Regions from separate parts of the Vibrio agarivorans genome, predicted to be linked through region 2. Evidence: predicted binding sites of a transcription regulator. Region 2 holds the regulator's gene; each other region holds the start of a gene.
What was found. Region 2 encodes PurR, which represses purine synthesis genes. Its sites were predicted from a motif close to TNANGNAAACGTTTNCNTNA; they were not measured.

Region 1: QWZ05_RS02325 (formate--tetrahydrofolate ligase) is a predicted target of PurR. The motif match lies at 1,935-1,954, and genes of this name have one in related genera.
Region 3: QWZ05_RS18600 (phosphoribosylaminoimidazolesuccinocarboxamide synthase) is a predicted target of PurR. The motif match lies at 1,950-1,969, and genes of this name have one in related genera.
Region 4: purE (5-(carboxyamino)imidazole ribonucleotide mutase) is a predicted target of PurR. The motif match lies at 1,577-1,596, and genes of this name have one in related genera.

Annotation. Positions count from the first base shown of each region.
Region 1 covers NZ_JAUFQF010000001.1:557,854-560,992, forward strand. Annotated here, with positions in the region: gene msrB (peptide-methionine (R)-S-oxide reductase MsrB) at 1-18, opposite strand, end outside; gene QWZ05_RS02325 (formate--tetrahydrofolate ligase) at 162-1,907, opposite strand; gene QWZ05_RS02330 (iron-containing alcohol dehydrogenase) at 2,063-3,139, opposite strand, start outside.
Region 2 covers NZ_JAUFQF010000001.1:35,314-38,452, forward strand. Annotated here, with positions in the region: gene QWZ05_RS00185 (TVP38/TMEM64 family protein) at 1-383, opposite strand, end outside; gene QWZ05_RS00190 (TfoX/Sxy family DNA transformation protein) at 520-1,110, opposite strand; cyclic di-GMP riboswitch class I at 1,222-1,332, opposite strand; gene purR (HTH-type transcriptional repressor PurR) at 1,476-2,483, opposite strand; gene torD (molecular chaperone TorD) at 2,675-3,139, opposite strand, start outside.
Region 3 covers NZ_JAUFQF010000004.1:2,183,543-2,186,681, forward strand. Annotated here, with positions in the region: gene QWZ05_RS18595 (DEAD/DEAH box helicase) at 1-545, opposite strand, end outside; gene QWZ05_RS18600 (phosphoribosylaminoimidazolesuccinocarboxamide synthase) at 717-1,823, opposite strand; gene QWZ05_RS18605 (hypothetical protein) at 2,054-2,458, opposite strand; gene QWZ05_RS18610 (hypothetical protein) at 2,689-2,859, shown strand; gene QWZ05_RS18615 (VC1380 family protein) at 2,856-3,139, opposite strand, start outside.
Region 4 covers NZ_JAUFQF010000004.1:867,373-870,511, reverse strand. Annotated here, with positions in the region: gene QWZ05_RS12495 (5-(carboxyamino)imidazole ribonucleotide synthase) at 1-1,015, opposite strand, end outside; gene purE (5-(carboxyamino)imidazole ribonucleotide mutase) at 1,019-1,504, opposite strand; gene tsaC (L-threonylcarbamoyladenylate synthase type 1 TsaC) at 1,688-2,245, shown strand; gene hemF (oxygen-dependent coproporphyrinogen oxidase) at 2,291-3,139, shown strand, end outside.

The DNA.
Region 1 (3,139 bases), 520 kb from region 2:
GGCAATTATTCGCTTCATTGTGTCACTCCTTCACAGTGGCTCTACTCATAAGAACGAGTGAGTTAAGAATAACTTTCACCAATTTTGATACGAATCGCTCCGATTTAAGATACAAAAAAGGCCCGGGTATTAACCGAGCCTAGTAAAACAGGGGAGTTTGATTAGCTTAAGCCAACAATATTGCCATCTTCATCGATGTCTAAATTCATAAACGCAGGCTTATCAGGTAAACCAGGCATTGTCATCACGCTGCCACTAAGTGCGTAGATAAAACCAGCGCCCGCGCACAGCTTCAGTTCTCGAATTGGCACATCAAAACCTTTAGGAGCGCCTTTCACTGAGCCATCAGTTGTGATTGACATTGGTGTTTTAGCGAAACAGACAGCCATATTGTCAAAACCATGCTTCTTCAATGCAGTGAGTTGTTGTTGTGCTTTGTAGCTCATCACAATACTGCCGCCATAACCCACTTCTGCAATAGTCGATAGTTTAGACTCTAACGAATCTTCAACCGAGTACAGTGGGGTAAAGCTCGACTCTTTATCACACTGAGCAACGACCTTGTTTGCTAGTTCAACGGCACCGTCACCACCTTTACCGAAGGCTTCACTGATAGCAACTTCAACATCCATTGACAATGCTTCAATCATTGTTTTTAGCGTATCTAGTTCTTGTTGTGAGTCTTGCGGGAAGCGGTTGATGGCAACAACAGCAGGGACGCCATACTTGCTCACGTTATTGATGTGCCATTTCAGGTTCTCAAAGCCCGCTTCTAATGCTTTTTGGTCTGCATCGAACATAGATTCTGGGATCGGCTGACCTGGTTTTAGATCGTATAGTCCCGAGTTCGCTTTCAAACCACGCAGAGTTGCAACGATAACGGCACAGTCAGGTGCTTGCTTAGAGGCTTGCGCTTTGATGTTACAAGCTTTTTCAAAGCCCATATCTGAACCAAAACCACCTTCTGTCACCGTGTAATCTGCTAGGTGTGTTGCAACTCGATCGGCAATAATAGAAGAGTTACCGTGAGCGATGTTTGCAAATGGACCCGCATGAATTAAGGTAGGCACGCCTTCTAGTGTTTGCATTAACGTTGGTTCAATCGCATCTTTCATGCTAACCGTCATGGCGCCAGCCACATCAAGCTCTTCAGCCGTTACAGGTTCACCTTCAAGGTTGTACGCGACAACGATGCGGCCGATACGCTTGCGCAGATCTTGTAAGTCTTCGGCAAGTGCAAGAATCGCCATCAATTCAGAAGCAGCAGAAATATCAAACCCATCTTCGCGCTCGAAGCCGTTAATGGTTTTGTTGTGTTCGTTTTTACCGACAGTGATCATGCGTAGAGCTCGGTCATTGTGGTCAATCACACGCTTCCAAACGACGTTCTTAGGGTCGATTTTCAGTGCTTTCAAGCCAGTACGTTGCTCAAAGGCATCGTAACCTTGACGTTGCTCATGGTAGATACGTGCATCAATCGCTGCAGAAGCGAGGTTGTGTGCCGCTGTTACCGAGTGAATATCACCTGTCAGGTGCAGGTTTAACTCTTCCATTGGTGCTACCTGAGAGAAACCACCACCGGCAGCACCGCCTTTGACGCCAAATACTGGCCCCATTGAAGGCTGGCGGATACAAGCTGCTGCGTTCAGGCCTATCTTTTTTAGACCTTGAGACAAACCAATGGTTGTCACTGTTTTACCTTCACCCAGTGGAGTTGGTGTGATAGCGGTGACGAAGATCAGTTTCCCTGTTTTATTGCCTTGAGTCCGTTTAAGGCTTGCGAGTGACACTTTAGCTTTGTGTTTACCAAGTGATTGGAACTCATCTTCGAGCAATCCAAACTCTTTAGCAACTTGGTTAATTGACAACAGTTCTGTCTGACGACAAATCTCAATATCTGGCAGCATAATATCTCTTTTACTAGCGATTTTGACCAAGGAAAACGTTTGCGTGAGCATAATACGAGGATTTTTCGTGATGTAAAGCAAATCATTGTTGGTTATTTGTAAACAAAAACGCACCCATAAGGGTGCGCTGTTGAATCATTAATCAATAAGAAAAACTAAGCAATCGCTTGCTCGAGGATTTCTTTACTGGTTTCTAGTGAGATTGCTTGGTTTTCACCGAGAGCCACCATGCCGTGATGCTCAAGTTGAGACAAGACTTTATCGACGGCAGCGACTTTTGTTGCGCCATGCTCTTTAAAGACAGTCGCAACTTCTAGGTGGTGGTAGAACAGTTCAATCGAATCGATTGTGCGTTCCGCCAAGTCTGCAGAGTCAGTAAGGCCAAATACATTTTTACCCATTTGCTCTAGCTTGCTACGTTTTGTTTCTATCTGGTTTCGTAGCAGCGACGGTTGTACGATCGCTAACGAGCGAGCATGGTCTACACCCCATAATGCGGTAAACTCATGACCAATCATGTGAGTTGCCCAATCTTGTGGAACACCACTACCAATTAGACCATTCAACGCTTGGTTTGCTGTCCACATTAGGTTGGCACGCCATTCATCGCTGTCACGATCGGCATAGCCTTCACCCAAACGTTTTAGATTGCGAAGTAGGGCTTCGGCATAACCTTCTTGCACCCAAGCATCTGTAGACGTCGTTAAGTACTGCTCACAAACATGAACCCAAGCGTCAACAACACCGTTGATCAATTGACGTTCAGGAAGCGTCTTCATTGTATCTGGGTCAAGCACGGCGAATTTTGGTTGAACAAAAGGACTCAAGAACGGGAGTTTGTCTTGTGTTTCTGCTTTAGTAATGACAGCTCCAGAGTTCGATTCAGACCCCGTAGCAGGCAGTGTTAGAATAGCGCCGAGCGGCAACGCCTTATCCACCACATACTTGCCAATCAAAATATCCCAACCGTCTCCGTCATAAAGTGCAGCAGCCGCAACATACTTAGAACCATCGATAACCGAACCACCACCAACAGCAAGGATGTAGTCGATACCTTCTTGTTTTATTTTCGCTACGGCTTTGTCTAGCGTTTCTTTAGTCGGGTTTGGCTCGACACCTGAAAACTCTGTCCAACGGTGATCAGCCAGTGCGGTTTCGATTTGATCGTAAACGCCATTGCGCTTGATTGAACCACCCCCGTAGATCACTAAAACATGACGGTCTTGTGGGAT
Region 2 (3,139 bases):
TGGTTGATGACGCTCAGTTTGTCGCCAAACTTACTTTGTACCCAATCACGAAGCAAAAAGCGGCTGCTTAAAAACGCCAACGTTGCGCCAATAGTACTGGCAAAAGAGACCAGTAGTAAGCTCGTCCAAAAGCCGAATAGCGCTGCACCCAATAAGGTCACTACGGCAGCGCCAGGAACAGAGAAGGCGGTTATTCCGACATAGGCAAAGAAATAGATTGCTGCGGCAGTAAGAAAGTTTTCATCAATGAAACCACGAAGGGCAGCTTGTTGCGCTTTGGCGTTTTCTAATGTGAGATATTGACCAAATTGAGTCGCCAATATGATGATGATTGTTACGAGCACTAAGCCAATAATGACTTTGGGGTTTAAGAGTTTGCTCATCACGTTGACTCCTGTCGCTGATTTAAGATGATGAATCACTTACGTATAGAGACAGGATAGGTGTTAAATTTCTTTCAATCAAAATAAACAAAGTCAGCAATTAGCTGACTTTGTTTATTTTATAAAATCCGATTGGCTAGTTTATTTGATTCGCTAGGCTTTCACGTTGTGTCTGTGGAATCACTGTCCAGTGAGTGCCACGAATTGCCCCTTCAAGAGAGTAGAGCAGCTCTAAGCTAACAGGCGTCGTGTGGGATTCTTGAATGGCTTGATAAGCGCGCACCGCCCCCGCTTCTTCAAGTTGGGTGACAGTCTCGATTCCTGCTTTTTTCAACATTCGCTCGGTCGCTAGGCGAAGATTTGGCAGATCTTTCAAGCGTTGTGGCTTGGTTGTCTCTTGCTTTATCTTGTCTTCAGTTGCGGCTTTAAGTGCAACTTGAGCAACCTTTAGCAGTTGATTCTGTTCATTGACCCAGGTGTCTGGCAGTTGAAAATACTTAGTGACAACGGGGAAACCACGCTTTTCATAGACGTAAGGTTCCAGTTTATGTTCTGAAATAGCAGAATCCAACGCAGCACATTTACGCACATGCAGTTTGTTTTTGACAACCAATGCAAACATGGTGTCATTGACGAATATGCCAAAGCCGCCAAACATTGATCGGGACTTGACACTGCCAAGTTGCTCGAATAAGCGCATCGAGTCTTTTAATATCGGTTTATCCATGCTTTGTAATCTCGGTGAAGAAACATTCACGCCACCAAATTCAGGCCCGAGAGAATAGCAAAAACAACACAAACTTATGTCATAGAAAGGTTATGCTAGTGTAGTTTTACCATCGGCAACCCCGCTACCTTTCCATAATTATATCATAAACATGAATAAAATGACTGGTTAAGGCCGGAGGCTTTGCGTCCCACCTTCTCAGATGGTTTGCCCTGTGCGTGGCTTTAAGAGAGCATAATGAAAAGCGGAATAGGTATCACATCTTCAAGATCGATAGTGTGATGTTGATTCCAAAAAATAACCCTGACATTTTGCATTTGTATGCATAGTGTCAGGGTTATTAAATTTGTTATGAAATCAGACGCTTAATTATTAAGGTTGCGTACCGTTAAACGCTCAACAATTTCTGGGTGCATTTCAAACACACGCTTATCGTGCTCTTTGTCTTTGATGCGCTCCAGAAGGATTTCAAATGCATTCTTACCCACACGGCGTTTCGGCTGGTGAACGGTCGTTAGTGGTGGTGAGAAGTATTCTGCAAGCTCGATGTTGTCATAACCGATAACAGACATATCATCAGGAATACGGATGCCATTCTCTTGTAGACGACTCATTAGGCCTAAAGCCATGGTGTCATTGAAACAGAACACAGCGGTTGGCTTTTCATCCATCGCTGCGATTTTATCTGCCGCTAATACCGCAGTATCACACTCGAAATTACCTTCTAAAATCCAGTCTTCCACAACGTTAAGTTTTGCTTCACCCATCGCGCGGCGGAAACCGTTAATTCGCTCTTTACAAGCCGCCTTCTCGAAGTGACCGCTCAAACAAGCGATGTTTTTATGGCCATTGTCGATAAGGTATTTAGTTGCGAGATAGCCACCTTCTTCCGAGTTATCGATAATCTTATCGGCTTGTGATGTTTCAGGACCCCAATCCATGATCACTTTAGGAATATCAGGGTGGCCGTTTAACATTTCACTCAGTTCTTCAGTCAGGTCTGAACACATCACCAAGATACCATCAACACGCTTTTCAGCGAGCATGCGGATGTAGTCACGTTGTTTCTCGTAGATACCGCCCGTATTACAAAGGATAAGTGTGTAGCCTTGACGGTAGCAGTAGCTTTCTACGCCGTCGATAACCTCAGAGAAGAATAGATTGGTAGATTGAGTCACCAGCATACCGATGGTACGCGTGGTATTACATTTCAAACTACGAGCGACAGCACTAGGAGCGTAGTTAAGCTCTTTTACTGCCTTATTTACTTTTTCTTGAGTTGTTTCAGCTACAAATCGCGTTTTGTTGATGACATGCGATACAGTGGTAGTAGAGACACCGGCAAGACGCGCAACATCTTTAATAGTGGCCATAGGAGTGGTCCTTAATTGTATTTCTTATTTACCGCACGTTGCTCAGCGTTGTCTTCAACCAAATATGAGCCGTGTTGCGGTAGTCGCCTAGGGAAAAAACCAAATAAAAAACCGCTTTATCGAAAGCGGTTTAAAAATATCCGAGTATTCTAGACTGCTATCGTTAGCGACGCAATCTTAATCGTTTTTGATTAAGATGGTTCGTCCAGTAGATATAGACAGTCTAGCTCAAGAAATGCAACTAATAGACTACTCACGGCAGAATAGAAGCCAAACTCGTCTTTTTGCTGACAAAGTGCATTAAATTGCGGGGTCCAGCTCAAGATATGTTGACGAATGAACTCGGCTTGTTCAACCAAGGCACTATTAAGGTGTTTTTCTTGTTCTAATTCGTTTGAGCGAATGATTAGGTTACCAAGAAAATCGAGCTCTATTGCAATGTGGTCTGCGGGCTCGTTCAGAGCTTGGCTGACTTGAATGTTGTGAGCCGCTAAGACTTTGGTCATTTCTTCAGCCGGCTTACCGTTGAGGTTACCCGATTTGTCCAAATAGATAGAGGCATAAGGCAACGCGCCTTCTTTATCTGATTTTAGAAACAGTTCACAGAAATCTGCGGAAAGCTCAAGCTGGGCATCTTCACGGTCTTGTAGGCGATT
Region 3 (3,139 bases), on a different contig from region 2:
AGGTTCTGACGTTGTTTAGGTAACAAAGCGAGAATCTTTTTGATATCACGAATAAACCCCATATCGAGCATACGATCCGCTTCATCAAGAACTAACACTTCAAGCTGTTCAAACTTAATCGCATTTTGTTGATAAAGGTCGAGTAGACGACCTGGCGTTGCGACTAAGACATCGACACCGTTTCTAAGTGCCATCATCTGCGGGTTAATCTTAACCCCACCAAAAACTACCGTAGATTTAAGGTCAGTATAGCGGCTGTACTTAAAGGCGTTTTCTTGAACCTGAGCGGCCAGTTCACGAGTCGGAGTTAATATCAACGCACGAACATGGTTACTACGCACACGTTGACCGTTAGACAGTCGCTGCAAAATTGGCAGCACAAAACCCGCAGTCTTACCAGTTCCGGTTTGCGCAGCTGCCATCACATCTTTACCTGTGATAACCGCAGGGATCGCTTGCGCTTGGATTGGCGATGGCTCGGTATAACCTTGTTCGTCAATCGCTTTTAAAAGTGGAACGGATAGACCTAGGGAAGTGAAACTCATATACGGTGCTCGTAATAGAAGAGAGATGCAGACTTAAGCATACTCTATGAAATCAAAGGGTGCGTATTGTGAAGAGAGTTCCTGGATTATGCAAACTATTAATCGCGCATAACTAAATAGAAAAAAGCCAGCAGTGCTGGCTTGATAGAAGATGATAAGTGCTAATAACGGTTACTTGGCAATCAACCCGTATTCTTTATCAAGAACATCAATGATCTCTTGTTTTGGGTTTTCGCTCAGAGTGATTGCTTTACCTGTAATTTTCTCTGCAATACCAGTATAAGTGCGAGAAATATCCATCAACGCGTCGACTGGAAGCTCGTTATCACGCGCGAGTACATCACGCTCAGGCATGCGCTCTTTATTAAGAAGAACATCAGGGTCAGGGAAGTGGTTAAGAAGGAACTGACGGAAGCCCTCTTTTGAGTTTTCTACGATGTTACCTGCTAGATACTCTTTTGTGTCCCAAATACGTGAAGAATCTGGAGTACCGACTTCATCCATATAGATCAATTTTTCTACACCTTTTGAATCCGTTACGTAACCAAACTCAAATTTTGTATCTACGAAAGTCTGACCGACTTTTTCTAGTGCATCGCTAATGACACCAAAGCCTTCTTTTAACAGTTTTTCATACAGTGCAATATCTTCGGCATTTGAAAAGTTGAATGCAGAGTAGTTGTCGACAATGTTGTTGCGAGTAATGTTCACATCATCAGCTTCTGGTACGCCAGGGATACCTTTTAGAATGCCCTTAGTTGATGGTGTCATTAACAGCTCTGGAAGTTTTTTATCTTTCTCTAGACCTTCAGGAAGTTCAATACCGCAAAATTCACGTTCACCTTTGTCGTAGGCACGCCACATTGAGCCGGTAATGTATTGGCGGCAAATCGCTTCAATCATCACAGGTTTGGCTTTTTGCACAATCCAAACGAATGGGTGAGGAATATCTAAGATGTGGCTATCTGCAAGACCATTATCTTTGAACAGTTTGAACCAGTGGTTAGAGATTGCATTGAGTGCAGCGCCTTTACCCGGAACACCTTTCAAGCCACCTTCACCACGCCAGATACAATCAAAGGCAGAAATTCGGTCACTGATCACCATGATAGCCAGTGGGGCATCTTCAGCGACATCGTAGCCTTTCTCTTTAATCAGGCGACGGCTGTCTTCTTCTGTTAGCCAATAAACAGAGCGGACTTTACCACTGTGAACAGGCTTATCTGTGCGGATTGGAAGATCATCATTTACGGCTAGAACTTGATCAGCGAGGCTCATCTAGGCATTCCTATCGTGTATTTATCCAGCGATAGCGGGATAGTCGGTTAATAAAATATCCCTGAAGGCTCCAAGGATAGGTACAACGGAAGGAATAATACCAGAACGAAAGCGATGTTCCAGTGAAAAAGCAAACGTTTGCTTCATTGTTGTTCAACAGCATGCCTTGAGTCTCTGTTAACGAAAATAAGCAACGAGCAAACGCTGTGTTTTGGTATGAATAAGCTTAATTAGTGAATACGGTCAAAGTGGTTGGAAGCCGCGACTGAATCATTTAGAAAGACAACTTGGCAACCTTGTTCTTTGGCCAGTGACTCTAGGCAATGCCTCTCTACAGCAGAAAATTGACCGGAAGTAACGATAGCACTGGCATTACGCGCTTGAAGAACGCGTGTCACGACCTCTAACTCACTGTACTGATGAGAAGGTTTGAGTTGCATGACTTTATCCACATCGACCGAGTAGTGTAGGCATTCACCGTAAGTTGGACGAGGGCATTGGGCGGTAAAGAAAATCCACTGACGAGAGTGTGATGCATGAGACAGTTGAGTGAAGACACATTGAGGGATGCCTGCTGAACTATTGGATTGAAAACCAGAAGTAGAATGGTGCATGTGTGATTCGAAGTGATACATATTTACTGTCTCCATATACATACTGTATGCCTATACAGTATTACTGTTTTTTCTGGAGATCAAGCGTTTAGAGTGAAAATGTTGAAATAATGTACGAATGTTGAAGCGGAAATCACCATAGTAAGAGTGTTTCCTCAAAACTCGCTAGGACAGAAAGACGTCTGTGTTTTGGTTAAGGCAACTAAACTTATGTATGAGCAAAGTGCAAGAATGCGGCATTGAGGTGGTTTATGAAGGTTTTAGTTGCAATGATGTTTGTTGTGAGTTCATTGACGGCGTGCCAACTGACACGTGTCGAAGGTGAAGTAAAAGATGTTGAAGTGAAAGTGAGTACAAAAGATGGGGATCGATCCGACGGAGATTTCTGTCCGCCGGGGCATGCGAAGAAAGGTTGGTGCTAGGAAAATGTTGGTTCGTCTTCGAGCTCTTCAAGTGTTTCGATAACTTGAGCGCTGGAGTTTTCATGCGCCATGAGAATTAACCCCACAAGGGCTTCAGCTTTGTCGGCTACGGAGGCAGGTTCGTGCAAAATTTGCATGACTTTGCTTTGTAGCAAAGCTATTTCATGCTCAACAAACCCTCGGCCTTCCTCATCTTTGATGAGATCGTTGGGGGCGTTATCGAATGTTAAATGTAATAGTTCGTTGTCAAACTGGGTATCAATCAGACGTTCAGGAAGCC
Region 4 (3,139 bases), on a different contig from region 2:
TGTGCCCCATTTTGCGGCCAGGACGTTTGTCTTTGCCATACCAGTGAATGTGGCAACCTTCCATTGCGAGTAGCGATTGAGGCAGAGTGTCTTCACCCAAAATGTTGATCATAGATGTTTTACGAATGAGTTTGGTGCTACCCAATGGCATACCGCAGACGGCACGCAAATGGTTCTCAAACTGACAAGTCACGGCACCTTGCTGTGTCCAGTGACCCGAGTTATGCACGCGTGGGGCAATTTCATTCACAAGCAATTGACCATTTACGTCAAAGAACTCAAGAGCAAGCACACCGACGTAGTCTAGGCTGTTTGCAACGGCAGTAAACATGGCTTTAGCTTGATCTTGCAGTTGAGGATCTTCAATTGCTGTTGAGAGAGAGAGTACACCGTCAGTATGTACATTCTCAGCAAGAGGGTAGACCTCAACTTGACCCTCTTTACCGCGAGCACCCACAAGAGAGACTTCACGGTCAAAGGGAACAAATTCCTCCGCCACAATAGCTTGTGTACTGGTTGCAGCAATACACGCTTCCATTTCAGTCCAAATCGCTTCAACCTGGTCTTCAGACTTCAAGCGCCATTGCCCTTTACCGTCATATCCACCTAATGCGCTCTTGAGCACCATAGGCAAACCGACGTGTTCAATGGCACGAGTAAAGTCGTCACGTGTGTTGATTACGGCATATTTTGCGTTTTTGACGCCGGCATTATCAAGTAATGCCTTTTCAATACGTCGATCGCCACCGGCTTTAATCGCATCTGTCGTTGGAAGAAACTTACCGCTGCGTTCACAGATATCGAGGACATCATGTGGAATATGCTCAAACTCGGCAGTAATGACATCGGCCTGCTTAATCGCATTCTCAAGGCCGTGACCAACCACCGTTTGGGTCAGTGGATGAACGATATTCTCGCTGCCCACATCAAAAGCAGTGATTTGAATGTTGAGTGGTGCACCCGCAAGCGACATCATGCGTGCAAGTTGGCCAGCTCCAAGAACAAGCACTTGCATCGATTAATCCTCTGCAGGGTTTGGGTTAGCTAATACCGTCTCAGTTTGCTCTGTACGGAAAGCTTCCACTTTTGCCATCACTTCTTCATCGTGAGTACCGATGATTTGTGCAGCTAGGATCCCCGCATTTGCAGCGCCAGCTTCACCAATAGCTAGCGTACCAACGGCAATCCCCTTTGGCATTTGAACAATAGAAAGTAGAGAGTCCATACCTTTGAGTGCGCGAGATTGTACAGGAACACCTAATACAGGAACGCTGGTAAATGCGGCAGCCATGCCCGGAAGATGTGCTGCACCGCCAGCACCAGCGATAATAACTTTAATACCACGCTCTTTCGCACTGTTCGCGTAGTCAGCGAGTAGCTGAGGAGTACGGTGAGCTGAAACTACTTTGGTTTCGTAAGGCACGCCAAACTGATCAAGCATATCTGCTGCTAGTTTCATTGTTGGCCAGTCTGATTTTGAACCCATGATGATGCCGACTTTCATCTCTTGCTCCTAAATAATCACAAATTGAGGTGGTAAAGTAGATTTTGAGCGCATTATACGAGTATTTACGCCCCAAGCAAACGTTTGCGCAAGTTGTTTAACAAGAATAGTATTTGCACTATAAGACGAGTCATAGCAAAGTCTCTGTTCTAATGCGCAATATCGAATTTAGGGAGACATAACGTGGACAATTTCGCACTGGCAATTGAAGCCTTAAACCAAGGAGAAGTCATCGCTTACCCAACTGAAGGGGTTTTTGGTGTTGGTTGTGATCCTGATAATGCGCAAGCGATTCAGAAGTTATTGAACATCAAGCAACGCCCTGTTGAAAAGGGGTTGATTTTAATTGCGGCTAATTTTGCTCAATTAGAAGACTATATTGACTTGTCACAACTTACCGCTCAGCAATTGGAAACCATGCAAGCGACGTGGCCAGGGCCAGTGACGTGGGTTGTTCCAGCGAGCGATAAAGTCACCGATTGGGTTTCAGGTCAGTTTGACTCGGTGGCTGTAAGAGTGACAGATCACCCTCTGGTGCAGCAGTTATGTCTAACCTTTGGTAAGCCAATCACATCAACGAGTGCTAACTTGACAGGGCAACCTCCTTGCAAAACATTTCAAGAAGTTGAACAGCAACTGGGTAGCCAAGACGTCACCCTCGTTGAGGGGCAAACTGGTGGTCGCGAAAACCCGAGTGAAATTCGTGACGCGAAGACTGGGCAGGTTTTTCGCCAAGGTTAATTTTGCCAATGTTAAAGAGAACGACAGATAAATAAGGAACAGGTCGTGGTAGATAAAGAGGCGGTTAAAACGTTTTTGTTATCGTTGCAGGATGATATATGTCAGCAACTTGAGCTCGCTGACGGCAGTGGTAAGTTTGTTGAAGATGCTTGGACTCGAGAGCAAGACCACAAACTTGGTGGGGGTGGTCGAAGCCGAGTGATGAAAAATGGCGGCGTGTTTGAGCAAGGTGGCGTGAACTTCTCTCATGTGACTGGCGCGCAAATGCCTGCGTCCGCAACCGCTCATCGCCCAGAACTCGCTGGTCGTCGATTTGAAGCGATGGGCGTATCATTAGTTATGCACCCGAATAACCCATATGTACCAACGTCGCACGCTAATGTGCGCTTCTTTATTGCAGAGAAAGAGGGTGAAGCACCAATTTGGTGGTTTGGTGGTGGTTTTGACTTAACGCCATTCTATCCATTTGATGAAGATTGTGTTCATTGGCATCAGACAGCGCAATCAATATGCGCACCTTTTGGTGATGATATTTATGAGCAGCATAAAACTTGGTGTGATGAGTACTTTTACTTGCCTCATAGAGAAGAGACACGCGGTGTGGGTGGTCTCTTCTTTGATGATCTCAACCAGTGGGAGTTTGAACGTTGCTTTTCTTATATGAGAGCCGTAGGGGAAGGGTATTGTCAGGCTTATCTCCCGATTGTTGAGCGCCGAAAGAATCACATATACGCCGAACGTGAGAGAGAGTTCCAGCTCTATCGTCGTGGGCGTTACGTCGAGTTTAATTTAGTTTATGACCGAGGTACGCTGTTTGGGCTGCAAAGTGGCGGAAGAACAGAATCGATTTTAATGTCGATGCCTCCATTGGCTCGGTGGGAGTATGCTTATCAC